Regions from separate parts of the Lysinibacillus sp. FSL P4-0201 genome, predicted to be linked through region 2. Evidence: riboswitches for the same ligand, from Rfam matches in the RefSeq annotation. Region 2 holds a riboswitch; the other holds the start of a gene.
The links. A riboswitch is a leader RNA that binds a small molecule or an ion and turns the genes downstream of it on or off. The one in region 2 is predicted to bind S-adenosylmethionine.

Region 1: linked by a shared signal. The riboswitch ahead of MKY76_RS22025 (cyclase family protein) and the one ahead of MKY76_RS02350 (O-acetylhomoserine aminocarboxypropyltransferase/cysteine synthase family protein) in region 2 are both predicted to bind S-adenosylmethionine.

What each region holds. Positions count from the first base shown of each region.
Region 1 covers NZ_CP151995.1:4,361,644-4,377,622, forward strand. The annotation lists gene MKY76_RS21995 (aldo/keto reductase) at 1-264, shown strand, start outside; gene MKY76_RS22000 (helix-turn-helix domain-containing protein) at 320-703, opposite strand; gene MKY76_RS22005 (MFS transporter) at 814-1,998, shown strand; gene MKY76_RS22010 (ABC transporter substrate-binding protein) at 2,157-3,107, shown strand; gene MKY76_RS22015 (helix-turn-helix domain-containing protein) at 3,182-4,753, shown strand; gene MKY76_RS22020 (hypothetical protein) at 4,868-5,272, shown strand; SAM riboswitch class I at 5,354-5,459, shown strand; gene MKY76_RS22025 (cyclase family protein) at 5,549-6,286, shown strand; gene MKY76_RS22030 (DedA family protein) at 6,317-6,913, opposite strand; gene MKY76_RS22035 (Cof-type HAD-IIB family hydrolase) at 6,975-7,748, opposite strand; gene MKY76_RS22040 (DUF2225 domain-containing protein) at 8,071-8,754, shown strand; gene MKY76_RS22045 (hypothetical protein) at 8,777-9,130, shown strand; gene MKY76_RS22050 (erythromycin esterase family protein) at 9,270-10,682, shown strand; gene MKY76_RS22055 (DUF4272 domain-containing protein) at 10,732-11,907, opposite strand; gene MKY76_RS22060 (SMI1/KNR4 family protein) at 11,909-13,210, opposite strand; gene MKY76_RS22065 (MerR family transcriptional regulator) at 13,395-14,225, opposite strand; gene MKY76_RS22070 (GNAT family N-acetyltransferase) at 14,312-14,779, shown strand; gene MKY76_RS22075 (MATE family efflux transporter) at 14,766-15,979, shown strand, end outside.
Region 2 covers NZ_CP151995.1:460,324-476,302, forward strand. The annotation lists gene MKY76_RS02335 (succinate CoA transferase) at 1-1,107, shown strand, start outside; gene MKY76_RS02340 (DASS family sodium-coupled anion symporter) at 1,181-2,662, opposite strand; gene MKY76_RS02345 (glycerol-3-phosphate acyltransferase) at 2,858-3,490, opposite strand; SAM riboswitch class I at 3,646-3,759, shown strand; gene MKY76_RS02350 (O-acetylhomoserine aminocarboxypropyltransferase/cysteine synthase family protein) at 3,876-5,177, shown strand; gene MKY76_RS02355 (hypothetical protein) at 5,510-5,893, shown strand; gene MKY76_RS02360 (homoserine dehydrogenase) at 6,354-7,340, shown strand; gene MKY76_RS02365 (hypothetical protein) at 7,400-7,630, opposite strand; gene MKY76_RS02370 (EamA family transporter) at 7,788-8,651, shown strand; gene MKY76_RS02375 (response regulator transcription factor) at 8,728-9,420, shown strand; gene MKY76_RS02380 (hypothetical protein) at 9,398-9,553, shown strand; gene MKY76_RS02385 (HAMP domain-containing sensor histidine kinase) at 9,570-11,780, shown strand; gene MKY76_RS02390 (acyl-CoA dehydrogenase family protein) at 11,817-12,965, opposite strand; gene MKY76_RS02395 (metallophosphoesterase) at 13,261-14,340, shown strand; gene MKY76_RS02400 (undecaprenyl-diphosphate phosphatase) at 14,448-15,281, shown strand; gene MKY76_RS02405 (globin-coupled sensor protein) at 15,576-15,979, shown strand, end outside.

The DNA of each region.
Region 1 (15,979 bases), 760 kb from region 2:
TTAATGCAAGGTGGACTTCTTGAAGATGAAACAATTTCAAAAATCGCAACAAAATACGGAAAATCAAATGCTCAGGTTATTTTACGTTGGGATGTACAAAATGGAGTGATTACAATTCCAAAATCAGTACGTAGAGAGCGTATGATGCAAAACGCTGATATCTTTGACTTTACTTTAACAGACGAAGAAATGGCATTAATCAATGAGATGAATCGTGAACAACGTGTTGGACCAAATCCAGATGAATTTGACTTTGCTCTATAAGCATTAAAAAGAGGAAAGAGACTGTCTTGTATATGACAGTCTCTTTCTCCCCTCATTATGATGTTTGCTGCATGGCAATATCATCATCACGTTGTTTTAACAGTACATCTTCACCTTTATCCTGTAATAATTCAACATGTTTTTCACCCCACGTACAAAGCATGTTCAGAATTGGTTCCATTCCTTGTCCATAGGCTGTTAATGAATATTCAACTTTTGGTGGTACTTGATTGAAGACCTTTCGATTGATTAACCCAGCCTGCTCCAGTTCCCTTAATTGGTTTGTGAGCATTTTTTGTGAAATACCTGGAATCAATCGTCGAAATTCGTTTGTTCGAATTTTACCATGGTGGTTTAAATGACAAAGAATAACTGGTTTCCATTTACCACCAATAACTTCTAGTGTTGCTTCAACACCAATATTATAAACTTTTTGCATCGTAAACCTCCTGTAATATCCAAAAGTAACTAAAAGTACTCTACACATCTTTTTGGTATGTATGAATATTACTACACATAATAAAAAAAATCAAAGGAGATAGTAGTAAAATGTCAAAATCAAAAAAGCCAAATGCTAAACTTACCTTACTAGCACTTGCTATCAGTGCATTTGGTATAGGGTCCACTGAATTTATCAGTGTCGGACTTTTACCATTAATTACAGATGACTTTGGTATTTCTCTTAGCACAGCTGGCTTAACCGTTTCTATATATGCACTAGGGGTAACTGTTGGGGCTCCCTTACTAACAGCTTTAACATCCCGCCTTAGTCGAAAAACCGTATTATTGCTTGTCATGTCCATTTTTATAGTGGGTAACCTAGCAGTCGCTTTAGCTCCTAATTTCGCATTACTATTAATCGGACGTATTATTTCAGCATTAGCACATGGTGTGTTTATGTCCATCGCTTCTGTTATAGCAGCAGATGTAGTGGAACCAAATAAACGAGCAAGTGCTATCGCCTTTATGTTTACTGGCTTAACATTAGCTACTGTAACAGGTGTCCCACTCGGTACATTTATTGGACAAGTAACAGATTGGCGTATGTCATTCATTTTTATTGTTGTCATTGGAATTGTCGGTTTAATTAGTAATGCATTTTTAGTACCTAGCCAATTATCGAAAGGCAATCCCATCTCTATCCGTGATATTGGCAAAGTATTAGGCAATATTCGAATGATCTTAATACTATTCATTACCGCAATTGGATACGGCGGTGCTTTTGTTGTCTACACATATGTTTCACCTATTTTAGAGCAATATATGGGGTATTCTCCACATACAGTCGTCATTATTCTAGTTGTCTATGGTATTTGTGTAGCTATCGGTAATACTCTTGGAGGTCATTTTGCTAATCATAATCCACTACGTTCCATCTTTATTATTTTTGTTGGACTTGCATTGGCATTGCTTGGCATTGGCTTTACTCTTGAATCACCTATTATGGGATTAATAATGGTGCTGACAATGGGATTGTTCATGTTTATGAATGTCCCAGGATTGCAGCTATATGCTGTTCTACTATCTGAAAAATATATACCATCAGCAATTTCAATGGCCTCAGCATTGAATATTTCTGCTTTCAATATTGGCATATTTTTAGGCTCATATATCGGAGGCTTTATTATTCGCCACCAATCGTTGGCACATACGCCTATATACGGATTCCTGATGGTTATGCTAGCAGCAATTGTTACACTTTTATGGTTACTTTTCGATAACAAAAAACAATAACTCTCTGAATTTCATTTTGTATAAAAAAGTAGTAGAGAATGTGTATTGTTTGTTGATATGTAGTATCCTATAATTTACTTGAACCAAACGAGAATGATTATCATTCTAATTTAAGGGAATACCCTTACTGTTTTAGTAAATCTATAGGAGTGAATAAAATGCGTAGAGGTCGATATTTTTCATTTGTAGTTTTCTTTGCACTTATATTCGTATTAGGTGCCTGTGGCTCAAATGAAGTAAAAGAGGATACAGCTACAGAAGAACAATCATCTAAAGATACAAGAATTGTAGAAGACGAGTTTGGAAAAGTACAAATTCCTACAAATCCACAGCGTGTAGCTGCTATCTATTTGGAAGACTATTTAACTGCTTTGGATGTAAAACCCGTTGTGCAATGGTATCACCCATCTTGGGGAAAACAGGACTATTTAGGATTAGATGTTCCTGAGTTCGACATTACTGGTAGCATGGAAACATTATTACAAGCCATGCCGGATTTAATCATTGTAGATGGTGCCGCGGACAAGGCAAAGTATGATGAATACTCAAAGATAGCGCCTACTTACCGCTTGAAAGAAGATATTCTACAAGATCCACGTGAAATTGCGAAAACAATAGCTGATGTTTTAAATATTTCCGATAAAGCAAAAGAAATGGTTGATCGATATGAGCAACGTGTTTCCGATTTAAAAGCAAAACTAGATGAATCAATAGGAGACGAAACAGTTGCTGTTGTACGACTAAATGTAGCAGATAATACATTAGCGTTATTTGGCATTAAAAATCGCTACTCTGGCTATATTTACACAGAGACAGACTTAACACCACATCCATTAGCCCGTGATATGACAGAGTTTCACGAGGTTTTATCAGAAGAGGCTATCACGGAATTAGATGCGGATCATATCATCCTTTTCCCTTCAAACGGAACATGGGAGTCTAAAGAAAACCAAGAAGCCATTAAATGGTTAGATAGTACACTATGGAAAACACTCCCTGCTGTAAAAAATGGGCATGTTTATATTGCTGATCGCACGTATTGGCAATCTGGCGCAATCACAGCCAACTTGCTAAAGTACGATGATTTAGAGAAATGGTTCGTCAAATAATTTTCCAAAGAAAGCTCTTAACGGGGGCTTTCTTTGTGTTGTTCTGCCAATTCAAAAAAAGGGGTGAATTATTAATGGGTAACTTAACACATGTTTATACGTTACAAAATATCTCTTATTCAATTCAACCGTCAAAAAAGTTATTGATTAGTAGTGATTTCTATACACTTTTTATCGTAATGAATGGTAGCGGAAAGCTAGCCATAGATCATGACACCATTCATTTTAGTGAAGAAAAGTGCATATTGATTCCGCCAAATAACACGGTTAGTATCCACATTCAAAGTGAACACCTTTGTTTTTATCAGTTACAATTCAACATTGTCAATCTCAGCAATAGTCAGAATTCATATAGTCATTTTACAAGTATCAGCGAACGACATCTTCTCCCCTTTTCACAATGTCATAGACTGCTAGAAGTCATCTATCAGAACCGGTTAGCGGAGGATGAACACACGATTTTTGAACAGCATGTACACTTTCAAGAGCTGATGTTATTACTCTTACATCAAACCATACCCAAGCAGATGCAAAAAAATGATCGACAATCTGTTGAGCAGTCCATTAACCATTTACATAAACATTTTGAAAAAGAGTGGACGGTTGAGCAGCTAGCACAGCTAGCTGACGTACCAAGATGGAATTATACGCGCATTTTTAAAGATATTACGGGACAAATTCCTCTTCACTATTTAACTAAACTTCGTATTGAAAAAGCTAAGCAATTATTAATGACAACAAATGATCGAGTATTTGAAATTAGCCAGTCTGTCGGATTTAATAATGAGTATTATTTCAATCGTCGTTTTAAAGAACATATTGGCATCTCTCCAGGACAATATCGAAGAAATCAAAGCAGCCATATACGTGTATTTGCACCATTTTTAGAAGATTTCTTTGTTGCGCTTGGGATTACGCCAATTGCTCAATTCAGTCATTCAAAATGGGGGAAACAAGACTATTTAGGTCTACAGAAAGTGCCAGATATCGATGTACAAAATAGAGAAATGGATCGACTCTTTTACTATAAGCCAACTTTAATTATGTTAGATTCTGGTGTAGAGCGTTGGGAATCCTTTCAGCACTTAGATGAAGTAGCCCCCGTCTGCCATCTTTCACACCCTGGAGAGAATTGGCAATCTACTTTATTTAAAATTGCAGATCTAACAGGAAAAACCTCCTTGATGCAAGACGTAATCCTACAATATGAAGATAAAGTACAACAAGCAAAAGGAATTCTTAGCAAATCTGTTTATGGGCAAAGTGTAGCATTTCTCCGTATTTCAGCCATTGGCATTACTCTATACGCGGGTCCTGAATGTGGCTATACGGGCCCCATTTTATATCGTGACTTAGGTTTAATGCCACATTCACTAGTATGGAGTATTCCGCACAATCAACGTAAAGCACAACTGACATTTGCTCAATTGTTGCAATTAGATGCTGATCATTTATTTATTACCTTTGATAAACAACATTCCATTTATGAAAATGAGGAACGCGCTATTTTAAAAACTCCTACTTGGAAAAACCTAGCAGCCGTTAAAAGCAACTGTGTCTATGAAGTAGACTTTTTAACATGGATGAATTATGGCATTTTATCACATAGTAAAAAAATTGATGATGTCTTGAATGTACTTGGCTAAAAGGAAGCTTACTTTAGCTTCCTTTTTCAATGATTAGGACAAACATTGCACTGCTAATAACACCGAAAGCCGTTTTGCTACATAAGATAGGATATCAGTTATAGGATAGGAGGAATGACCTTGTATTACAATCCTTATCCGTATTTTGTGCATCCCTATCATTATCCAACATCGCCTATCGCTAATCATTTTGCCATTAGACCCTTTTCGCAACATCTAGCAATGCCGACCAATAATCCTTTTCCACCTGTCGATACACACAAATTAAAAGCTTCAGCATCACGGATAAAGGCGATGATGCAGCAAGCCCAATTACTTACGGATAAAATAGATAGCTCCCAACAATTCGCACATGATTTAATGAATGCTGCTCAACTTTCAAATAAAACAGAGGTTGAAAAATTAATCACATCAACAGGCATTACGATGAAATTTGAAACAAACTATACACCAGACAGTTTTAGAATACGTCTTATTGATAATGATTGTTGTGGAGTCACCTTAAATTTGAATTGGTGAAAATTCCTAGTGAACTTGTAAACTATAAAAAACTATGCTAAAGTGTTTGTATTGTTATTTCTGAAAATTCTTATATTACTTTTCTTATCAAGAGAGACGGAGGGATTGGCCCGATGAAGTCTCAGCAACCAGCTAACAGTATGGTGCTAATTCCAATTGGCAAAATGATCAGCCTTGAAGATGAGAAGAAGAACTACCGTTGTTGCAGCAGGAGTCCTCTTCTATTAGGGGACTCCTTTTTATTTACAACTATTTTTACAGAAAGCAGGGAAATCGATGTCTAATGAACTTTTACAAGCATTGCAATTATTAAAATCGAAACAGTGGGTTGACTTAACACATACATTCGGCCCTAATTCACCACATTTTTTTATGTTTGAGGACGCTAAATTTGAAACGTTATTTTCTCATAAGGACGGTTTCTTCGCTCAACAATTCACGTTCCCTGGTCAATATGGCACACATATCGACCCACCCATTCATTTTGTGCGAGATACTCGCTACTTAGAAGAATTAGAACTAAAAGAGCTTGTTCTTCCCCTTGTTGTTATTGATAAATCACAAGAGGCTGCGAGCAACCATGATTTTTCATTAAGTGTTGAAGATATTCTTGATTTTGAGGACAAGCATGGAGAAATTGAAGCAGGAACATTTGTAGCATTACGCACAGATTGGAGTAAGCGCTGGCCAGATAAAGAGGCTTTCAGTAATAAGGATGCAGATGGACATAACCATATCCCTGGCTGGGGTTTAGAAGCTTTACAGTTTTTACTAAAAGAACGCAAGGTAAGCGCAATTGGTCATGAAACTTTCGATACGGACTCTGCTGCTGATTTTCGTAAAAATGGCAAGCTAGATGGCGAATATTTTGTGCTTGACCAAGACACCTATCAAATTGAGCTAATGACGAATTTGGACAAGCTACCTGCTAAAGGCGCTATCATCTTCAATATCGTACCTAAGCCAGAAAAAGCATCTGGCTTCCCTGTGCGCTCATTTGCTATTTTGCCATAACATAAAAGTCGGTATATCGTATACCGACTTTTATGTTTGTCCATTTCTTTTTTTGAATAGAAAGTAAGCAATGAGCATCCCTACAATAAATAAAAGGATAAGATAGATACTATAATGAGTCAGATAGTATCCAACAAATCGCCATTTCTCTCCAAGCATCTTTCCTAATGATATAAATGTGAACGTCCAGATAAATGCCCCTGTATAGGCAAAAAGCGCAAACTTTCTATAAGGATAATTATTAATAGCCGCAATATACGCTGTCAAATGACGTACCCCGGGGATAAAATAGCCAATTAATAATAGGGTAGGTCCTATTTTTGTAAACATCTTTTTCGTAAAGTCAATTTTTTGCTCTGTAATATGAATTTTAGGCCCATATTTCTGCAATAACGGTAAGCCAAAACGATAACCAATATAGTAGCTTAAGGTAATGCCTCCAACCGCACCAATCATTGCACTGACTAAAGCAGGAATATGTTCAAGACTTTCTCGGTAAACACTATAGCCTACATAAGTTAGAAACACCTCATCAGGAAGTGGCACCCCTACAATACCTCCAATTAGAATCACGATAATTCCAAAGTATCCGTAATGTTCAATTAGAGACTGCACGTGATGTGCCATAAATCATCCCACCTAAAATTTATTAAAATCTACCTGCTATATATAGTGTAGCCTCAGCGCTCTAAATGACTTGAAGCTGACGTAAAGCAAAATTGATACCGCCATCCGTAGATGTCTTTGTAACAAAATTCGCAACACTTTTTAGAGCTTTACTACCATTTCCCATGGCAATTCCTACTCCTACATATTCCAACATGTCAACATCATTATCCCCATCCCCAAAGGCAATCGCATTCTTTGGGTCAATATTGAAATGATCAAGCACCGCTTTAATAGCTATAGACTTCGAAACATCCTGCTGTAATACATTCACAATATAAGGATGCCAACGCTGTAAAAATATATTCGAAAACTGGCTAGTATATCTTTTTTCAGCCAGCTCATCCGCATATAGACACATAAGAAAAACCTCTTCATCTACAATTTTTTCATTTATAAGTGGAAAATCCTGTAAAGGTAAAGTTTCTTGCATCGCTCTTAAAGCTACTGGACTTTGTATGCTATTCATGGATAGCTGCTCTGTAAAAAATGTTAGGCTATGCTGCTGTTCCTGTGCAAATGCCTGTACATTGTGGACAATTTCTTTGGCAATCGGAGTTTTATGTATGACAAGATCCTTATGTTTCACATAGGCCCCATTTGCAGTAATAAAGGTTTCAATCCCCAGCGCTTTTAACTCATAGCACATAGATAAGGGTCTTCCAGTAGCCGCTACAAGATGGATTCCTTTTTCTTGCAATAGCTGAATAGCTTGTTTTGTACTTTCTTCCACACAGCCATCCTCGTAATTAATCAATGTGCCGTCTACATCAAAAAACACGATATTATACTTCATTTTGAGCGCCTCCTTCATAGTCATTTAGAACCAATTTATAATTTTTCTCCCATGAAATATGTGAAAGTATTTTGACAAACTTTAAGCAAACTATATAACTTCCTTTTGCACCACCGATAAAAACTATTACAAGCGTATTTATAATAATATTTAACTAAAAATTCCTTGAATATTTTTATTTAATAATTCTAAAGGAGTATACCAAAGAACACAAAATTGTTAAAATAAAAGATAATATCTTAAATACATTGAACGATAAAATCTGACGTATAAATAGAACAAAAGAAATAAAATTTTAGTGCACGCAAAGGAGTTGATTCTTATGGCATTTAACATTTACTACTATGAAAGTAGTGTGGATTGTAAATTTTGCAAAAAGCAGTTTACAACATATAAAGTTCGCCCTAATCGATATAAAATTATCGAAGAACAGACTGATTTCATGCCTGTTTACGATGGCCTAAACCCTTTGCTATATGAAGTTGCCGTATGTCCACATTGTGGTTATGCCTACCATAAATCTATGACACGGACATATGGACCTTTCATGCTACTCATTGATGAACTATACATTAAAGAGCTCCAGAAACCTATGGATATCTGTCAGGAACGTACAATTGATGATGCCATCATCAGTTTTAAGCTCGCCTATTTAGTATCCCGTGCATCAATGGAAGAATCTCTTTTAATGGCGAATTTCGCTTTAAAAATTGCTTGGCTCTATCGATTAAAAAAGGACGAAGAATCCGAAAAGCGTTATCTTTTTGCAGCTAGAGACTTTTATAGTAAATCCTTTGCCTCTAATCAAGAAGGTGGAGAGAGAATTCAGTTTTTACATGCTGAATTAAGCCTTCGACTTGGTGATATTCCTGAAGCAAAAAAAGGATTTTCACGCTTAATCGCTGATCGAAATGTTTCGCCAAAATATCGCAAGCTTGCACGCAATCGTTGGGAAAATTATAAATATGACGAACAACCCATAACAATTAATGAAATCATTAATTAATGGGACGAGGAGATGATTAATTATGTTGCTATTTCAAAAGAAAATTGATGTGAGAGAAGAGGATATATTTTCAGAGCTACATCATTTTTTATTAAGAAAAAATAATCGCTACCTAACAAACGAAGAAGTTGTCGCTCTAACAGGCGTATCATCTGAGCTGCTTTACAAATGGGTAAAAGCAGGAAAATTAAAGAACTCCATTTTTCCTAATTTAGGGGCTCCATGCGAACGATGTGGACAGATTACGCAAGCTAAAATTTGCGTGAGCTGCTCTTCCTCCATTGTTGGGACATTAAAACAAGAAGAAAAGGATCGTGCATGGTTTAACCAAATTCAACGTAACCATGTAAGAGCAAGTACGTATCACTATAAATAGCATTCCAACATCTCCATCAATTGGAGGTGTTTTTCTTTTTTACATACTAAATTTAAACTAATTTTAAACAAACTCTTCCTAAACTTTAAACTTGCCTTTCTATAATTAGTATCAATATAAAATGAAGGGCTGATAATTAATGAGGAAAGCTAGGAAACATAAGGTTTTATTAAGTTTTGCACTGGCAAGTTTAATGACAGTAAGTGGAGTAGTAAATGTCTCTGCTGCTGTCCCTGTAAATGAGCAGATTATTAAAAACGATTCTGCTGTCAAACAAGCTAGGACTTCTAATGAAACATTACTTGATTGGAAAAAATGGGCGAATGACCATGCATACAGCCTGTCATCCATCCAGCCTGAAACGTTTGACGGACAAAAAATTCCTGCTAACAAATTTGACGATTTAGAGATGCTAAAACCTTTATTACATGATAAACGTATTGTCTTTTTAGGGGAAAGCTCTCATGGAGTGGCGCAATTCAATCTAGCGAAAACACGTTTAATACAATTTTTACATCAAGATATGGGCTATAATGTCCTTGCCTTTGAAAGTGGTATGGGTAATGTGATGAATGCTCAAGGACAAATTGATAAACAAGCAGCTCTACAAACAATGAAGGATGCCATTTTCGGCGTTTGGTGGACAAAAGAAACTTTGCCTCTGTTTGACTATGCAAAATCGACTCAAGCAACAGAGCAACCTCTTGTACTTACTGGCTTCGATATTCAACAGCAAGGAGCATTTACGAACGGAGATTGGCTGCAAAACCCTAAGTTGGCTCAGCAATTCAATGAAGCTGAGAAGCAACTTGCTGAATGGAGCTCGGGAAAAAATTTGAAGGGCTATCAAAAAGTAAAGGCTACTATAATTGATGTATATAAACAGGTACAATCACAAATACAATTCAAAGAAAAAGAGCTACAGGCAGCTTATCCAAAAGAGCCTCATATTGTAAAACTAATGGATCGCACTCTAGCAGATCGTATTCGACTAGCAGACGAATATATAGAGTTAACAATTCAGTCCAATATCGACATTGAACAAAATAATATAGAATCATTTTTGCAAACTATGGAATGGCGAGATCAAGCGATGATGGAGAACTTACTTTGGTTAGCTGAAGAGGTGTACCCAACAGAAAAGTTTATTGTATGGGCTCATAACGATCATATTCGTAAAGCACAATCGGATGTAATGGGATCTCCTTACCCAGTTAAATTAATGGGGGAACGTTTACCTGATATCTATAAGAAATATAGCTATGTATTAGGTCTATACATGACTAGTGGAGAGACAGCAAATAATATGGGAGAACCTATGCCTGTTTTACCTCCTGTCAAAGGATCTATTGAAGATATTCTGTCTTCAACAAATAAACCTTACACATTCATCGATTTACGCAATCGACAAAATGAACGAGGCAACTCATGGATGTTTGAACCACGCTTATCCTATAGTTGGGGAATGATACAGGAAAGTCTTGTTCCGCGCGACCAATACGATGGTATACTTTTAATAGATCAGGTGAATAAACCAACTTATATCAAATAATCTCTCTTATTAAACAATAGCAAACTAGATTTCCTAGTTTGCTATTATTTTAAGTATCCATCGATATAGTATCCCATTCTTCGCCTTGATATCCAATCATCCAAAATAAGCCTCTCCGTCTTTCCATCACAACACTTTCATTTAATGCTAAAGGAGCTTCTTGTCCATTGATGCGGCTATCTACACAAGCCCAATGTAATCTGTAAATTTTATCCGCCTCATCCACTATATCTTCCTTACTGCGCAGTACCGTTTGACCATAAAATTGCTCAAATGTCTCGCAACGAGAAACTACTTGAATTGCATATTCACAATCACATACATCGTCAGGGAAATTTAGCTCTTCCACAAGTCCCAATGCCCAAATAAGTGTCCAATAGGCTTCATATTGCCATGATATATTGACCGCTTCTTGAGCACCAGGATGCTGAGCCTCAAGAAAGAATTTTTCATACTCCGTTAAAAATTCATGCACCTCATATGTGTGTAGCATATTGGTAAAGAACTCTCTAGACTCCTCAATATCACCCTTCTGTGCTACATCACAAGCGAATTGAATAACAATCAACAGGGCAACTGCTCTTCTTGCAATATCCTCTTGGCTTTTAAATTGAAGATTTTCTACTGGTGGTAGCTGAGGAAGCGATGCCGCATAAGGTATGTTCTTCTCTTTTAAAAAGGCTATCGTTCTAATTTTTCGTGCCTCTCCCTGTGCTGATGTGACCTCTTGTGCATGTATCTTTCTTGTACAAGCATGTGGTTGAAAATCAGATGGACCTGATTCTCCATTAGGATAAACAATAACCATACCGTTCTGATCCAGCAAAGTACCATCTGATAGGAAACCAATCCCCCCTATGCTTGCTAGTAATTTTATAAATTGCTGCATATGGTCTTCTGTCATCTCTTTGTTCATTTCGATTGCAACGACAGTATTGAGCACTGATATTTGAATCATTATACGTTCTTTTAGCTGTTCATCTTTAAATGGAATTTTATTGTAAAAGCCCATCATCCCAGGTATATTTTTTGCAAAATAATCAGGGTGCGTATCTTCAGTTAAAATGTTTATAGAAAATCTATATTTATTAAATAAACCTCTTGATTTTAATAAATATTCGTTTTCATCTTTTTCAATAATGAAGCTTTTTGCCAATACATCGGATAGTTTATCCTGAATATCATCTGTATCATTTTTGGAAGCGAATATCGTAAAATGGTTCAATCTACTCTCTCCTTAGTCGCATATAGCATTTTAATAACCAATTTTCCAAACAACTAAGCGCTTGGCTAAACAGCTGTTTATTTTTCCGTAGCACCTCATGTTCAACCCAATACGCCAGCAAAGGACGCCATTTTTCTTCGTCTATCATAGTTGTTGGTGTAATTCCCCGCTGCATCATCTGACAAACAGCTCGGATGGATGTTAGCCTCTCTACTTCGTTGCCATTTAACCACTCGTATAATGTCTCTGCACTTGGTTGTGACTCAGCTAAAAGTGTATCCCACCCATCAATAGGAAACGTGACATAGGATCTCATCCAGTCTATAATATTTGGATGGTGAAATTGGCGTAGACGATATAGGGCAGTATAGGCATCAATTCTATCTTTTTCGATATCCATTAAGATAAAAGATTGTCCTTCATTAACTGGCAAACAATGTACTGTTACATAATCACGCAGCCAGTCAGGTACGTCATTCTGTCCTTGCCAAAGTTCTCTCGCCCAATTTCCCGCCTCACTCGGACATATCTTGACTAAAATTTCACTCCACGCCTTTTGTTCTGATGGAGATTGAGCTCTCTCTAACTTATGTCGAAGTGCCTGATACACCTGTACGCCATCAAAATGCAAAAATGCCTCCTGCACGCTTGTTTTTTTGACACCATGCATGGAAACATAATGAAGTAAAGATGCTAAGCTGGATTGAGCCTGCTGTAAATTAGAGCTTAAATATTGTTCTAGCCAAGTTAGCCATAATTGTGAGCGATACAATTCAATATCCAATCCATTTTCACTACAAAATTGACGATGCTGTCCGCAATCTACGCCAATACAGCCTAAAACCGTCATATTATCAACGTACGAATGAAAGCTGGCAGCAAGCAAATCAAGCTCATCTTCTTCATGGCTCCAATACCAAACCGTTTCGTCGTCAAGCTTAAGAAGAAGGGCATCTCCATTACCGGCCGTAAAAAATTGTAAATATTGCTGTTCATACGATTCATCATTCTCTCCAAAGTAAGGAAAGTCTAGAGCTTTTAGGCTCCAGCCAAATTCACCAGAAGGCGTATCTAACAATTCAGTGGGAAGTATCGCCTCATCTGGTAATGACCAATAAATACTTACTTGCTTTGAGCAATTTTGCAACAGTTGACGAAACCCATTAGGGACTTGTTCACCAAGTCTTTCCTCAACCTGCTGTAACTCTTGCTCGGTAGCGACTGGCCGCATTTCAATCGGATGTACACAAGCTCCCTGCTGCTTCAATCGCTCTACTAAATGATTCCAACGCTCAATCCACATTGTCTCTAACCTCCATATAAGGCTCATGTGATGTCATACTTCTTATTTATCGTCAGGAAATCATTTACTGATTAGGCTAACTTTAAACAGAATGACAAAATGCTATTATTTTACTGCCATCTAAACCTTCGTATATGATAAATGTCTCAGCTATATTCAGTCTTTTCTATTACGTCTTAATGAATTATTTTACTTTCTTTACTTCCATCATAATTTTGGTTACATACTCTTCTTCTCGATTTTTCATTACAGCATCATAAATGTATTCCTCGTATACATACTGACCTAGCTCATAGCCCTTTTCATGCATGACATTAAATAGCCGTGTGTATGTCTCACCAAGTTTTGAGGAGGGGCCTACATGATAACCAATCACAAATTCACCCTCTATCGCCTTAAAATAAGGATGCCCTTCTCTTGGATGAGGCTGCTCAATATACAAATAACTATAGTTATCGTAATTCCCAGCTAACACTTGCTCTCTTCTTGTTATCCCTCCAATGGGATACCCCGTATCTAATTGAGAGCGATCCAATTCCTCAATAAAGTCAGATACAGCCTTCACAAACTGCTCTTCTGTAGAATTCTCAATATTTTTACTCAAATATAATGTATCTTCAGGAAAATACTCAATCGTGATATCCTTAAAATTTAGATGCAGTGCTTCCTCTGTCATTTTGATTTTGACATCAATAATATTCTCAATCATTTCTAGTTCTCTACGCTTCTTCGCAACATGCTCTTTTTGTTGGTGCATCAATTCTAAAAAATTTTCAGGTGATTTCTCTGCCATATAATGCTGAATATCCTTTAAGGACATCCCCACTGCCTTTAATAATTCAATAACACCGAAAAAATCATATTGAGCAAGTGAATAATACCTATAATCCTTACTATCTTTCATGATGGGAGATAATAAACCAATTTGATCATAATAAATAAGTGTCTGTTTATTCACCTTACATAATTTAGCAAATTCACCAGTTGTAAAATACTTTACATTTTTATTAAGCATTTTTTGAGTTTCCTCCCTTGACTATATAGTTACTATATACTTTAGATTGTACCTATTCAAAATAAAAATAGAAAGGTTTTGACATTATGTTCACGGAGATTCGTGACATTACAGCTTTTAACAAGAAAGAAATTTTAGCATTACGCATCGCTGACAATCAGCAACATTTTATAGAATCTACAGAACAATGCTTAACAGAGGCGGAAATGGATCGACGCTTTACGCCTTTAGGTCTGTATAAAGATAACACCGCTATAGGCTTCGCTATGTACGGCTTATTCCCTCATGATGATTACAGTCAACGAGTATGGCTTGATCGCTATCTAATTGCAGAACAATACCAAGGACAAGGTTTGGGAAAACATTTTTTACAGCAACTTATTCAATATTTAACAGTAAAGTTCAACTGTCTTCAGATATATTTAAGTGTTTATGACAATAACGCTGTAGCTATCCAGCTGTATAAACAATTTGGTTTTATATTTAATGGTGAGCTAGATGATAAAGGGGAAAAAGTGATGGTTTTGGAGGTGCATGGTTATGACAACCATTAATCCAATTGAAACAAAGCCACTGAAACCATTATTTTTATCATACTTATTCCCTGCAATGATCGGGATGCTTTTAATGTCCGTCAATATATTGGTAGATGGCATTTTCGTTAGTCATGGCGTGGGACCTACAGCTTTAGCTGGAGTTAATATAGCTGTTCCTATTTTCTCTATTTTGCTTTCTATTTCTCTATGGATTGGCATGGGAGGAGCTACTCTTTTCTCGATTTCTCTAGGAGAGGGCAATAAGCAACGTGCCCATCAACTATTTACATTGGCGTTTTCTACAATGCTAGTGGTTGTGATAACGATTATTGGATTTCTCGCGTTAAATCTAAAGGACATTTCTTATATATTCGGAGCGAGCGATGATACGTATCCTTATGTGCAGGAGTATTTACATGTAATTTTGCTCTTTGGGATATTTTACACACTTGAAAATTTATTAAGTATTTTTATTCGGAATGATGGCAACCCAAAATTGGCTATGCTGGGCTTAATTACAACATCGGCTTTGAATATACTCTTAAATTACGTTTTCATCTTCGTACTAGATTATGGTGTGACTGGCTGTGCCTTAGCGACAGCAATAGCTACAATTATAGGTACGTCTGTGCTATGTCTTCATTTTTTCCGTCCTCAATCTGAGTTAAAATTTGTCACTTCATTTTTAAATCTATCAGATTTGAAAAAAATTTTTGCTATAGGTTTACCTAGCTTTATTGTTGAAGCTTCCGTTGCAGTTATCGTTATTTTGTATAACGTTACATTTTTACATTATTTAGGTGCGAATGGCGTTACTGCCTATGCAATGGTCAATTATATCCATACTGTCTTGTTGACTATTTTCCTTGGAGTCGGTATGGCTCTACAACCGTTAGTTAGCTATCACCACGGGGCAAGATTACTTGAAAGATTAACTGCTTTATTGAAAATCGGTTTAGCTACCGCATTTATTTTAGGATTAACAACAGCTCTTATAGCTCTTCTTTTCCCTTCTCAATTAATGGCTTTATTTGGAGATAGCTCATTTGAAATTCGCAGTATGGCAGCACAGGGCTTTGTTTATTTTGCCATTGGCTATGTATTTTTAGGGATCAACATGGTGTTCGCAGAATTCTTTCAATCCATTGAAAAAATTCGTATTGCTACAACAATTATGTTACTACGTAGTATTATCTTATTTATCCCTACTCTCATCAT
Region 2 (15,979 bases):
GAAGAAGGCTTATTAATTCCTACAACTTCAGTTGGTAACTCTCCTATTTTTGTGCAAGAAGCAGACCAAGTCATCATTGAATTAAACGTAGCACAGCTTGATGCATTAGAAGGTATACATGATATTTATGTACCTGCACAACAAGGAAAACGTGATCCAATTCCTTTACAGAATGTCTCTGATCGTCTTGGTATAATTGGAATTCCACTAGATTTAGATAAAGTAAAAGGCATCGTCATTTCGGATATATTAGATGCGCCATCAACGATTGTCCCTGCAGATGAAGAGACAGATGTTATGGCTAATCACTTATTAAATTTCCTACGTGAAGAGATTAAAGTAGGTCGCTTAACAACAAGTTTGCGTCCAATTCAATCTGGGGTAGGTTCAGTAGCAAATGCTGTATTGCTAGGCTTTAAAGACTCTGAGTTTGAGAACTTAGAAGTTTATTCAGAAGTTCTCCAAGATGCAGTATTTGAATTAATGGATGCAGGGAAAGTGAATTTTGCATCTGCTACTTCTATTACCCTTTCTGAGCAAGTAGGAAACCGTGTTTATGGGAATTTTGAAAAATATGCTGATAAATTAGTGTTGCGCCCTCAAGAAATTTCAAATCAGCCTGAAATTATTCGTCGACTCGGATTAATTTCAGTGAATACGGCATTGGAATTAGATATTTACGGCAATGTGAATTCCACACATGTTTCTGGTACAAAGATGATGAATGGTATCGGAGGGTCTGGTGACTTTGCTCGTAATGCACGTTTAGGAATTTTTGTAACAAAGTCTTATGCTAAGGGTGGAGATATTTCGAGTATTGTCCCAATGGTCTCACATGTGGATCATACGGAGCATGATGTTGATGTCATTGTAACTGAACAGGGCGTAGCAGATTTACGAGGACTTGCTCCAAAAGAACGAGTGGGACTTATCATTGATAATTGTGCACATCCTGATTATAGGGAGCAGCTGTGGCAGTACTTTAATGATGCCAATGAGGCAACGGGTGGACATCACACACCACATGACCTAGAAAAAGCACTATCATGGCACGTTAACTATGCGAAAAACGGTACGATGAAGGATCCTGCTTTTACGAAACAATAGTCTTATCTTAAAAGCCTTGAAGGACAGATAGTCTGTTTCTTCAAGGCTTTTACGTTTTAATTTAATGAAAGTTCTATAATAATCCAATCCATTTCCAATAAGTTGCAGAGAACAAAAGTACGAGAAGGAAACCGATAATGGTTAATGGAATTCCAGATTTCAAGAAATCCTTTGTTGTAAAGGAGCCTGTACCATAGGCAAGCATGTTTTGTGGTGCACTAATTGGTAATAGGAAGCCAAAGCTTATGACGAATTGTTGCACAATAACAAAACCAACTTGATCAACATTAGCCGTTAATGTGGAGGCTAAAACGATAAACACAGGTATAAGTGCTGAGGCTAAGCTAGTTGCGCTTGCAAAACCTAAATGAATCAAAATGTTAAATAAAGTTACGAGTGCGATGGTTGCTAGTAAAGGCATAGTATCTAGCCCAAGTGAACCAAAAACTTTATCTGATAACCATGCAGCACCTTGCGTATTTAGTAAAATGGTTCCTAACATAATGCCTACCGCAAAGACGATAATTGTCCCCCATGGAATATGAGGCTCAACTTCCTTCCATGAATACACACCGATTTTAGGCATTAATAGAATCGCGATAGCAATAATTGTGACTGTTGTCGTATCAAATGGATGTAGCTTCCCTTCAGTTGCCCAGAAAAATAGTAAAACTACGGATGTAATGATTAAACGAATTTCAGGAGCCTTTAATGGGCCAAGCTCTGCAAGCTGTTTTTTGATGACCTCTTTACCACCTTCGATATTGCTAGTCTCAGGTTTAATTAAAGCAATCATAATGAAAAATAAAAAGATCGACATAATAATTGAGAAGGGGGCTGCATAAAGTAGCCAAGCACCCCATGAAATATCCACATTAAATTGCTCTTGGATAAAGTTTAAAGCCACCATATTTTGAGCTGCTGCAGTTTTAATACCAATATTCCAAATGGAAACGGCTTGTACCGAAGTAATAACTAATAAGGCAGCAAGCCGACTATCACGTGGTAAACCAAATGCTGCCACCATTCCAAGCAAAATCGGTACTACTGCGCCAGCTCGTGCTGTAGCAGAAGGTACAAAAAATGCGAGGACGATAGAGACTAAAATAGCGCCAAATACGATAGCTTTTGTTTTCGTTCCTACCAGTGAAAGAATCCAAAGTGCAAGTCGTTTATGTAGATTAGTAATTTGCATTGCTGCGGCTAGAAAAAGAGCTGCTGCTACTAAAGCAACGGCAGAATTACTAAAGCCACTTAAAGATAATTTTAATGCGCTAGCTGTTCCTAGCTCTGTAGTTGGATTATCCATTGACGGAGCGAGTCCTAGTAAAACAGTTACTAGTGCAATGATCATGGCCGAGCTCACAGGATATGAAACGGCCTCTGTAACCCAAAGGATGACTGCAAAAGCTAAAATGGCTAAAGCTCGTTGCCCAGCTATAGGTAAATCACCATTGTTAGGTAAAAAGGTAATAATGATTAGTAACGCGAATGCCAAGCCAATCCATAGTGGCTTTAAATTAAGTTTTGTAGCTGCTTGCTTTGGTGAAGACATATTTTCTCATCCTTTCTACGATAAAAATGACGATTATTATCCATAACATCGGCCTGTATAATGTTTTATTGAGATAAGAATATGTCTATTTTATTGTAGAAAAAAATCTATGTGAAAATGGTGTTTTTTACAGCAATATGAGTAGATAAAGAGAAAAAATACGGTCACAAAAAATACAAAAATATCCATTAAATATTATTCCTTTTTCTTAAAGGCAGAAGTTACTTTAGGCTCTGTTCCATTGACTAATCGTTTAATATTTTCGAGGTGCAGGATGATGGCTATGCCAAAAAAAAGAAGAGCTATAATGGTTGGGCCAATGCCAGGAATCCATAAATAAGTTGCTGTACAAAACACGAGATAAAATTCTAGAACACCTACAATTAAATAATTTGTTGCAAAGGATAAAATAACAAATAAAATAAGTGCAAATAAACCAATCTTCCAATCAACAGCAAGTAAAATACCAATGATGGAGGCCGTTCCTTTCCCGCCGTTGAAGCCCATGTAGAAGGGGAAATTATGACCTAAAATAACCCCAGCAGCCATAATATAAGTAAGCAGCCAAATTTGTTCTTCTGTTAAATGAATAGCGTCCGCTAGATAAAAATGTGCACCTATAATAGCGACAACGCCTTTGCCTATATCGATGAGGGCTACTAAAACGCCATACTTCCAGCCAAGGGAAAGAGTGGCATTAGAGGCACCAGCATTACCGTGGCCAGCCTTTTTTAAATCAACCCCCGATAAAAATTGAGCCACTTTAGAGCCGTGAATACAGCCTATTATATAGCCAATCATAAGAAAAATGATCACGGCCTTTACCATAAAAATACTCCTCTCGAAATTTTTTCTAAAATAGTGTATGCGTTCATATTACGTATAAGAGCAGACAGAAGTTTCGGAAAAAATAAAATTTACATGTTGACAGAAAAAAACTCTATGTTTATACTGTGTAACAACGATGGAAATTGAATCTCATACTCTTATCAAGAGCGGCGGAGGGATAGGCCCTATGATGCCCGGCAACCAGTAAGCAATGAGCTTACTAAGGTGCTAATTCCTACAGATTCTTACTTGGATCTGGCAGATAAGGGGAGGAAAACTTGCAACCGCAACCCTCTTCTTAGCTGAAGAGGGTTTTTGTTTTCTACAGAAAAATCCTCCTCATCTCCGGTACCATCGTAAAAAAATAACCATTTGGAGGTACACAATGACAAATTTTAAACCAGAAACATTGCTGTTGCATGGTGGTCAAGAGCCAGACCCAGTGACGGGATCTCGCACAGTTCCAGTCTATCGCTCAACTGCTTTCGTATTTAAAGACACTGCTCATGCGCAACGTCTTTTTGCCTTAGAGGAAGCAGGGAACATTTACACACGAATTACCAATCCAACAGTTGATGTGTTTGAAAAACGTGTGGCTTTATTGGAAGGTGGAACAGCAGCAGTAGCACTTTCATCTGGTGCAGCAGCTATCGCATTTTCCATTTTAAATCTAGCTGGAGCTGGTGATGAGATAGTAGCAGCTAGTTCTTTATATGGTGGTACGTATAATTTATTCGCTAACACATTACCAAACTATGGTATTAAAACAATTTTTGTAGATGAAACAAACCCAGAGAATTTCAAAGCAGCGATTACTGATAAAACAAAAGCTGTTTTTGCAGAGGTTTATGGTAATCCAAGTTTAAAGGTTTTAGATATTGAGGCAGTAGCTAAAATTGCACATGATAATGGTCTACCATTAATTATTGACAGCACGTTCGCTTCTCCTTACGGTTCTACACCTATTGAATACGGCGCAGATGTTGTAGTTCATTCAGCAACTAAATGGATAGGAGGTCATGGTACAACTTTAGGGGGCGTTGTTGTAGACGCTGGTAAGTTTGATTGGACTAGCGGTCGATTCCCTGGTTTTACTGAACCAGATGCCTCTTACCATGGTCTACGTTATGGAATTGATACAGCTTCTGCTGCCTTTGCTACAAAGCTACGTGTACAACTATTACGTGATTTTGGTCCAACATTAAGTGCTGATGCTGCTTTTAATTTATTGCAAGGGTTAGAAACGCTTCATCTGCGTATCCCTAAACACAATGAAAATGCATTGGCAGTGGCTGAGTATTTACAAAACCACCCATTTGTGGAGTATGTAAATTATAATGGCCTAGAAGATTTTCCGACACATGAGTTAGCAAAAAAATATTTAAGAAATGGCTTCGGTTCAGTGCTTACATTTGGCATAAAGGGTGGACGAGAAGCTGGGCGAAAGCTTATTGATAGCGTGAAATTATTTTCACATGTAGCAAATGTAGGTGATGCAAAGTCATTAATTATTCATCCAGCTTCCACTACTCATCAGCAACTATCAGCAGACGAATTAGTTCAAGCTGGTGTAACCGAGTCGCTCATTCGCTTATCCATCGGTTTAGAGGCAGTAGAGGATATTATTGCTGATTTAGATCAAGCCATTACACAGGCTACAACAACTGAACAAACAGTAGAAGCTTAAAGTTTAAAGAAAATGGTAAGATGTTGTGACGTTAACGTATTTTCTCATTCGATTAGCCTCATTTGGTAATGCGTTAAACGTTGCTACATCAATCTATTACTGCACCCGTTAATTATCAGAACCTTATAAAAAACAATACCAAGTAATTTTATATGTATTATTGACTTTGTTAAATCCATGTTATATACTAGGAAATAAGTTAACAGTACGAAAATTTTTTTAAAAAAGGTAAATGTTTTCATAAGTGCTCCCCCACTTTTGAATATATAGAAGAGTAGTTGCCTAGCCAGTGACTACTCTTCCCAAAAACTGATGATAAAGGAGTGTTTAAAATGGGTAACATCTATAGTGCGCAAAACATTGTATCCTATCTAATATATGAGCTAAATGAAGGGCATGTATTTGTCAACAATAAATCCATTCAACACCTTCTTACATCAGTCGAAAGAAAATGGCAGGAAGTATTTGGTCATACAGCATTTCAAGAACATGTTTTTACTGAAAAGGACTTTACTGTAAAGGAAGTATTTGAGGCATATGAACAGTACGGTGTGAGCCATATCTCACTTCCTGCGACAGAGTTTTACTTGAAGTATGGTACATTTCAATTAGTGGAACGTACGTATGCAATACCAAATTTTACAGAAGAAGAGATTAGTCTTGTTCAACAAGCTTTAGCACAATATCGTTATCAATTGCTTTCAAAAGCAAGTTAAAACCCCCTCATATTTTTAAGCTCATTCTCTGCTGCTACAGGGAATGAGTTTTTTCTTTAAAGGGATTGTTATGAGTGTCTGAGCATACATATATATAATAGAAGAAAGACATTCATATATTGAAATGTAAATAGTCAATATTTGTTCAAATCTTATAGATTGATTAATAAAACGTATAATAAAGGGAATGAAACCGATTTCTTTTGCACATCTAGAGAAAACAAATGTCCTTCCTAGAAAGATTTTTCTTGTGCAAAGCGTGTATTTGCGTTACAATTTTCTTTAAGTTAAATTTTGAATTATTTGAATTTGTATGTGTCCTAACACATATAGAAATAGCGAAACTCATACAAAGAGAGTTGGCTAAAGACTGCGGTGGGTGTCAAATTGTCATGACACAACCCCATGGAAAATTAGCTTTAATGAAACTGCGGAATGTAAGTTGGAGGGAATAACAAGAATGGCAACTATAAAGGCAGCGATTTTAGGATTTGGAACGGTAGGTCAGGGGATTTACCATATTTTAAATGAAAAACGAGAAGAGCTAAAAAATAAATTAGGTATTGAATTAGAGGTAGCGAAGATTTTAGTGACAGATGCTAGTCGTGAACGTGTACCAGGTACAGCACATTTAATGACAACAAGTATGGATGAAGTCTTAGCAGAGCCAGGTATGCAGGTAGTGTTTGAAGCGATTGTGAACGAAGAACCTGCATACAGTTATTTAAAGCGAGCGGTGGAACATAAATGTCATGTTATTACTGCCAATAAAGTGATGTTTGCCAAACGAGGTTTGGAGTTGCAGGATCTTGCAAAAGCTAATGGCGTTTTTGTAGGCTATGAGGCTACTACTGCTGGTGGCGTACCTGTTATAAAAACAATGAAAAATATCTTACTTGTAAATGATGTAAGTCGTATACAAGGTGTCTTAAATGGCACATGTAATTATATTTTAACAAAAATGCGAGCACAGGGCTGGTCGTTCGAAACAGCTTTAAAAGAGGCACAAGGCTTAGGTTATGCCGAAGCAGATCCATATAATGATATATCTGGGCAGGATGCATTTAAAAAATTAATGATATTAAGTGCCTTAGCTTTTGGTGAGCAGCCTGACTGGTCAGATGTAGAGGTAATTGGGATCGATAGTATCTCTGCTGAACAAGTTCATGAAGCATGTGAAAAGGGTCTTCGTTACCGCCATGTTGCTGAAGTGGAAAAACTAGCTGACGGTAAGATTATTGCAAAAGTAGGTCCTCAACTAGTTGATAAAGAGCATCCACTTTATCCAGTCGATGATGTGTTCAATGCGGTGGCATTAGAGACTAACTATATTGGTACATTAACATTAATCGGTCCTGGAGCAGGGATGTATCCAACAGCAAGTGTCATGGTAGAAGATTATGCTGAAATCATTGGGAAAAGAGCAGGATTTGTTGTGACAATCTAATAAAAGCTTTAAAAAAGGCCCGCCATTCAACAATGTTCAATTGTATGAATGGTGGGCTTTTAGTCTTCATCTTTGACGTCTATGTCCTCTGGAATAGGAGTAGCACGCCAAATTTCAATTTCCTCTTTTATACGTTCCAATTGTTTAAAATAAGTGCTGAATTGTCCACTATTGATTAAAATTTGTTGGCCATCGTAAACAGAACGGATGCGTCCTTCGTAAATTAGACGCATTACTTGATCCTCAGGCATACCAAGATCAATAGCTGTCTCTTCAATTGATTTGTACATACGATTCGCTCCTTTTACTGTTTTTATTATAACGTCCATTCATGAGAAAACATACTATATTGGAATTAAAAGAAAAGTAAAAATGATAATTGTTTGATTTTGGATAAATATGTATGATTAGTATGGAGAAAGATGTGAAGCGGGGATGAGCTGAAAAATGTTAAATTCATTGTTTGTATTACTAGCAGCTATTCTATGGGGAATGACAGGTACTGCCCAGACATATTTGGATGAAGAGGTATCTCCAATAGCTGTAGCCACGATTCGATCTGCAATTGGTGGCAGTTTATTATTAGCTATTACGATTATAATGAGGAAAATTAATTTTTTAAGGTGGTCATGGAAATGGACAATTTTAGCTGCGGCTAGTATTGCGTTTTTCCAAGGTCTTTTCTTCTCATCCATTCGTCTAACAGGTATAGCCATTGGAACTGTTGCTACTATTGGTAGTGCACCAGTGTTTTCTGGTGTATTAGAGTGGCTAGTATGGAAAACACGTCCCACAGCAGTATGGGGACTTGCTACATTGATGGCCATTATCGGATGTCTTTTATTGTTTATGAATAATGGAGAGGAGTCTGTTCACGTTGGCGGATTCACATTAGCGCTTTGTGCAGGTTTATCCTTTGCATTTTACACAAACATAAGTAAAAAATTAATGGCACAAGAAGAAGCGTTACCCGCAGTTGCTATGACATTCTCCATTTGCGCTTTGTTTTTACTGCCGTTTTCTATACAAGGTGGATTTTCCTGGTTAGTAAATGTGCACAACTTATGGACAATGTTATTTATGGGGATTATGTGTACAAGCGTAGCGTATTTCCTGTTTTTAAGTGGACTACAAAAAATTAGTTCATCCACAGCTGTAACACTTTCATTAGCAGAACCATTGACTGCTGCAATTCTTGGTGTGTTTTTAATTGGAGAACACTTAAGTATAGTTTCCTGGCTTGGAGTAGCGATGCTTTTAGGTGGCATTGTTGTTTTAACATTGGGTGGGAGAAAAAAGCTAAAACCTTAAGAAATTCTTCATTTTTATAATAGCTGGTTTTTAAGATTTAAAAGATACACTTATATTTGAGAGCGAGGTGTATATCATGACGAAATTAACAGTTCTTGTTACAGATGACGATCAAGATATTCGTGATGGTATTGAAATCTATTTAAAAAATGAAGGCTATCATGTCATTAAAGCAGCAGATGGCTTAGATGCATTAAAAAAGCTAGAGAACAATGAAGTACATTTAATAATTTTAGATATCATGATGCCAAATATGGATGGAATTACAGCAACCTTTAAAATTAGGGAAGAGCGCAATATTCCCATTATCATGCTGAGTGCAAAGGCGGAGGATGGCGATAAGATTCATGGATTATCGGTTGGAGCAGATGATTATGTAACAAAGCCATTTCATCCATTAGAGCTGTTGGCACGTGTAAAATCCCAGCTGCGCCGTTATGTTCAGCTAGGAACGTATAGTGAGGGAGCTACAAAAGTGGAAATAGACGGACTTATTCTTGATGAAGAGGCAAAAGAGGTTGTACTAGAAGGAGAACCAGTTCGACTAACCCCGATAGAATATAAAATTACAGAACTATTAATGAAAAATGCAGGGCGTGTGTTTTCGATTCGTGAAATTTATGAACGTGTTTGGAATGAGGAAGCTTATAATGCTGAAAATATTGTAGCTGTTCACATTCGGAAAATACGTGAGAAAATTGAAGCTGATCCGAAAAATCCACGCTATCTAAAGGTGGTATGGGGCGTTGGCTATAAAATGGAAAAATAAATTAGAGAAGTATATGACTATTGCTGGATTTATTGCAGGTGTTATTGGGCTTATCTATTTTGGAATTTATGCCTATCAAATCGTCGATTCTCGCTCCTCAGAGGTTTTACAATTATTAGAAAGAATTTTTTAGAGGAGTGTAAAAAGGGATGATAAAAAAATGGAAATCTCTTCTCGTATTAATGTGTTTAATCTGGACAATTTTCGGAGTCTTTACTTTTTATAATGTGGGCTATCAGTATATTGGTAAATCATATTTTGATTCGGAAAATTTCCAACATGAAATCGATAATTTCACGGCAGAACTAGGACCGTTAGTAATTAATGTACCAAATGCAGAGGAATTGAAAAATAAAATTGAGATTACTCAAACTGAAATAGAAGATCATCGTAATTATTATGGTACATTAGGACAGCAAATCGATAACATTAAGGCACAATACGAACAACGCATTCAGGAAGCTATAGATGCCAATGCAACAGAATTAAAGACAAAGCTAGTGTCTGAACGTGATAATAAAATTAAAGATATTACAGCAAATTTTGAAGATGATGAGCATGTAAGAAAAAAGATTCTTGCTGAAAAGGAAGCCCTCATTGATAAATATATTAAAGCAGCAAAAGGTGAATCCAAAAACTTTGGAAAAAACTATGACTATTGGTCTTATGAGTTGACTAATACAGAAACTGGTAAAACGTACCGTGCAGGTGATGTTACCGAAAGTAGTGCCTATAAAATTAAGTATACTGATCGAAAACCGCTATATGCATGGAATATCAGTGAGAATTTAAGAGATATTTTTTACAATACCGAAACATACGTAAATGTAGATGATCTTTACGAAACAGCTGAATATACAGGTGTAATAGCTATTTCAAAAAAAGCAGCAATGTCAGAAGATGTTATACAGGGAGGGTATCAACAATTTCAACAGTTTCAACGCAATCAATATACTCATTACTTTATTTGGCTCACAAGTATTTTAATGGCCGTCTTTGTATGGAGGGGGCGTAAAGACTTATTACAGATAGTTACGAGTATGAAGGAAAAAGATCTTTTAACAAAGTATAAAATCGATGTACAAATTATTCTTTTGTTAATAACGAGCCTTATGTATTTCATTTCAGCCCAGGTTGTTTTTGAATCTATTGAATATAATTCTGTTTATAATTATAATTATGTCCGTTTTATACTCGATATTGGCTTTAAAATACTTGTTTTAATGGTAATTGGTAGTGCTTTCTTCGTGCAATTAATTTGGTTGTATACAAGAGTAAATACTTTGAAAAAGCTAGAGGAAAATGTGAAATCGAGCTATTTATGGTCACTTGGGGATTCGTTGACTGACTTATTTATTAATCGTTCGATCGCATTACATTCAATTGTAATGCTAGCCGCAGCCTTCTTTGGAGGTGGTAGCCTTGTTGCTACCATGATAGGAGGCGGAGCTTTTCCAGTCCTTGTACTTGGCATTTGTATGTTTATAGGATTTCCTGCTATGATTGTTTTCCTATCAAGAATGGGTTATTTAAACCGTATTATGAAAGATACGAAGGATATGGCTGAAGGACGTTTAAATCGTGATGTAAAGGTAAAAGGTAAATCTCCGCTTTCAGGTCATGCAGAAAACCTCAATCATTTACGAGAAGGTGTGCGTACGTCCATGCATGAGCAGGCGAAAAGTGAGCGGTTAAAAACAGAGCTGATTACAAATGTGAGTCATGATTTACGTACTCCTTTAACCTCTATAATTACGTATACCGATTTACTGAAGAAGCCAAATATTACAGAGGAAGAACGGAAACAATACATCCATATACTAGATAAAAAGTCTGAGCGTTTAAAAGTGCTGATTGAAGACCTTTTTGAAGTATCGAAAATGGCTAGTGGTAATATTGAACTTCACCGCAGTCGAGTAGATTTAACACAGCTTATCCAACAAGCTGTAGGGGAGCATAAAGAGGATTTAACACAGTCACAACTAGATTTACGAATGACCATGCCTCATGATCCAATCTTTGCATATGTGGATGGTCAAAAATGGTGGAGACTTATTGATAATTTAATTGTCAATGTTTTGAAGTATGCGCTAGAGGGAACGCGTGTTTATGTGACATTTAAGCGTACGGCAGATGGCGATGCTGAATTTACGGTGAAAAATGTAGCAAAGTATGAAATTAGTGAAGATGCTGAGGAATTATTTGAACGCTTTAAACGTGCAGATGCCTCACGTCATACAGAGGGCTCAGGGCTTGGATTAGCCATTGCACAATCCATTGTCGATTTACATGGAGCAAGAATGAGCATTGATGTAGATGGTGATTTATTTAAAGTAATCGTTCGAATTCCAGCAGTTTAATGGTAAAAAGGCGGCAAACTTCTGCCGCCTTTTTTATTATAGGCCTAAATTTTTGGCGATAATAACCTTCATGACTTCATTAGTACCAGCATAGATCGACATAACAGGTATATCTCTATATCTTCTAGCAATCTTATATTCCTCCATATAGCCATAGCCACCATGCAATTGCATACATTGCGTAGCAAGGTCACGTGCATTTTCGGTAATCCAGTATTTTGCCATAGAAACTTTTGTCACAACATCATTGCCTGCAATATGCTCTTCAATCAATGATTCCAAAAAGGATTTACCAAGCTCGATTTTAGTAGCCATTTCAGCTATTTTAAATTGTGTATTTTGGAAGTCACCAATTGTTTTGCCAAAAGCCTGACGTGATTTCACATAGTCTAGCGTTAGTGTAAGCATATCCTCAGCGGCTGTTTGTGCGGCAATCGCTACTGCTAATCGCTCTTGCTGCAGTTTTTCCATCATATAATGAAAGCCCTTGCCTTCTTCGCCAAGTAGATTTTGAACAGGCACTCGACAATCTTCAAAATAGAGTTCAGCTGTATCTTGGGCATGCATACCAACTTTTTCGAGCTGTCTTCCTTTTGTAAAGCCAGGTGTGCCCTCTTCAATAACAAGTAGGCTAATACCACGATGTTTTTTATCAGCCTGAGGATTTGTTTTTACTGCGACAACCGCTAAGTTTGTATGGATGCCATTTGTTATAAAGGTTTTTTGACCATTTACAATATAATGGTCCCCATCGCGAATGGCTGACGTTTTGATATTAGCCAAGTCTGAACCTGTGCCAGGCTCCGTCATTGCAATAGCTGTTATATAGTCGCCTGTGACACATTTTGGTAGCCATCGAGATTTTTGTTCGTGTGTCCCATATGCTTCGATATACGGGACAACAATATCATTATGCAGGCCAACCCCGATAAGACTTGAGCCTATACGTTCAAGTTCTTCTTGTATAATGACGCCAAAGCTGAAATCCAAGCCTAGCCCGCCATATTGTTCTTCTACTTGTGGACAAAGATAACCCATATCACCAAGCTTACGCCAAAAAGAAAGCGGAATAAGATGATCTTTTTCCCACTGTGCATAATGCGGTTCAGCTTCTTCAGCTAAAAACTTACGAAAGGTTTTGCGAAATAATTCATGCTCTGTTGTTTCAAATTTATAACGTGTCATTTGAAATAGCACCCCTTTTTCTTCGTAAATACGCGAATTTGCTCGTTCACCTACTATGTTACTGGAAGGAATGTGAAAATAAAAGTAGCGTTTAGTATGTAAATGACGAAAATGTCATCTATATACAGTGAAATGTCATGTAAAACGAGAGTAACGAATGAAATGAAAAGGTAAACTTAAATTTGGACAAGTTCCTACTTTCTTTAGAAGATTATTCAAGTGCTTTAAGCAATATGATTGATAAGTATAATGGTATAATCAATTAAATTATAGAAAGAAAGTAGAGGACTTGGTTATGCCAAAAGTAATCGGCGCTGTTCTTTTAATTAGTATTTATAGTGCTTTGACTTTCTATTTAGGGTGGGGAGTAAAGCAGTGGCTTGTAGCAATGGGGTGGTTTCGTTTTCCAGTATTATTTTGGATCGTGCTGTATATGGTTGCTTTTAGTATTATAATCGGAAGATTACACGAGTCATTACGTGTGTTTTCTGTAATCAGTAATTATTGGATGTTTATCTTTGAATATGGCTTATTGCTATGTTTAGTTGCACAATTCATTATTTTGCTTACACCTTTTAAAAACGTGCAAATAATAGGTAGTATAGCAGTAGCTATCCTATTCTTGTTAAGTATCATTGGCTCCTATTTAGCCTACTCTCCAGTTGTTCGTCATTTAGAAATAACTGTTGATAAACAAGATAGTGACTTAAACACACTAAGAGCTGTTGTAGCATCTGATTTTCACTTAGGTGTTTTATCCCATAAACGACATTTACAACGTTTTGTCAGCTTAGCTAATGAAGCACAACCAGATATCGTGTTGTTAGCTGGGGATATTGTGGACGATGACCCTAAATGGTTTGTTCAAGAGGGTATGGCAGATGTCATGAAACAATTAACATCTACATATGGAACATATGGTATATTAGGTAACCATGAATATTATGGCAAAAAAATTCCTGAATTTATTAAGGAAATGGAAAATGCCAATGTGAAAATGCTCCTAGATGAAACAATTCTTATAGAAGATGCGTTTATATTAACAGGGCAAGAGGACAGAACGAATAAAGAAAGAAAACCACTTGAGGTGCTAAAGCCTTCTGCTAATTTACCATGGCTTGTAATGAATCATACACCTGACGATTTAAACACGCCTTCCCAAATGGGCGTTGATTTACATATGTCTGGTCATACACACAAGGGACAGCTGTGGCCGAATCAGTATATAACAGCTCGTGTATTTGAACTGGATTATGGTTATAAGTTGAAGGAACAGATGCATACACTTGTTTCATCAGGCTATGGCTTCTGGGGCCCACCGATGCGAATTGGCAGTAGATCAGAGCTTTGGGTAGTAGATATAACATTTAAATAGTATGTGATAATCTAACAATCGGCTTCTTAGGTGAAAAGGCAGTAGTATATAAAAACTTAGTATTTTATAATAAGTGGGTATTTGATTAAAAAAGGTAAGGTGACATGGTGGAAATTATAGAGTTATTAAAAGCATTAATATTAGGCTTTGTCGAGGGTATGACAGAATTTGCACCAGTATCTTCTACGGGACATATGATTATCGTGGATGATATGTGGTTAAAGACTGAGGAGTTTTTAGGGAAATATCCTGCCAACACATTTAAAATTGTTGTACAACTTGGTTCCATATTAGCGGTTATCGTAGTTATGTGGAAACGTATGCTAAGCTTAGTTGGTTTATATAAAATTGAAGGTCAAGCTAAGTCCATAAATGGCCGCTTTAACTTATTGCATGTTATTGTTGGTATGCTACCAGCAGTTGTCTTAGGTTTTGCATTCAAGGATTTTATTGACGACCATCTTTTTAAAGTAGAGCATGTTGTTTATGCACTAGTGGCAGGAGCAATTCTGATGATTGCTGCAGATAAGTTGGCACCGAGAAAACCAAAAGTTGATTCTTTAGATAAGATTTCTTATGGTTTAGCATTTAAGGTAGGACTTGTACAATGCCTATCACTATGGCCAGGTTTTTCTCGTTCAGGTGCAACGATTTCGGGTGGGGTACTATTTGGTATGAGTCACCGTGTTGCAGCCGATTTTACATTCATTATGGCTGTGCCAATCATGGCAGGAGCTAGCCTCGTATCCGTTTTGAAAAACTGGGATACTTTATCAATGGACTATTTTGGCTTTTATGCTGTAGGATTCATTAGTTCGTTCGTCTTTGCATTATTGTCCATTAAGTTTTTCTTAGCGCTTATTTCAAAGGTAAAATTAATGCCTTTTGCCATTTATCGTTTAGTTTTAGCAGCAGTTCTTTGCGTTATCATTTTCATGTAAACAATAAGTCACGCTTCTTCTTCAAGAAGCAGTGGCTTTTTTTGCGTTAAGATTATTGAATCATATATCCATTTTTTCAATAAATTGATAGAAAATGAGTATAAAGAATCATGTTAAAGCATAAATTAATAGCGAATTATAATAATATTAGACAACATTTACCTACATATTGTTCATTTAGATGTTTTGAGATTATAATTGATACATAAAGTGTCTAATTATTTGTTGTTTTTTTATAAAAAGTAGGAATATAGACTTATTAAGATATATGATTAAATATATGAGGTGGAGAAAATGTTTCAACTTATCAATAGATCTAAGAAAAATACAATTGAAATAAGAAATGAAACAACAATCGGTATTTTTATAGAAGATCCAGACCGTTTACTACAATTAAATCTTGTAGGGTTAAGTGTGCATGATCTTCAGCTGATTAATAGTTTAAAACCATATGTAGAAAGAAATGTAGTAGAAGTGGTAGCGGCATTTTATCATGCAATAGAAAGTGTTCCTGCCTTACAAAAGGTTATTCAATCACATAGCTCCAGCGAACGTTTACGACAGACATTACGTCACCATATTATTGAAATGTTTGAGGGGAGAATAGATGAAGCCTTTTTAGAAAAGCGAAGACGTGTGGCCAAAATGCATGTAAAGATTAATTTATATCCGAAGTGGTATTTAGCTGCTTTTCAAAT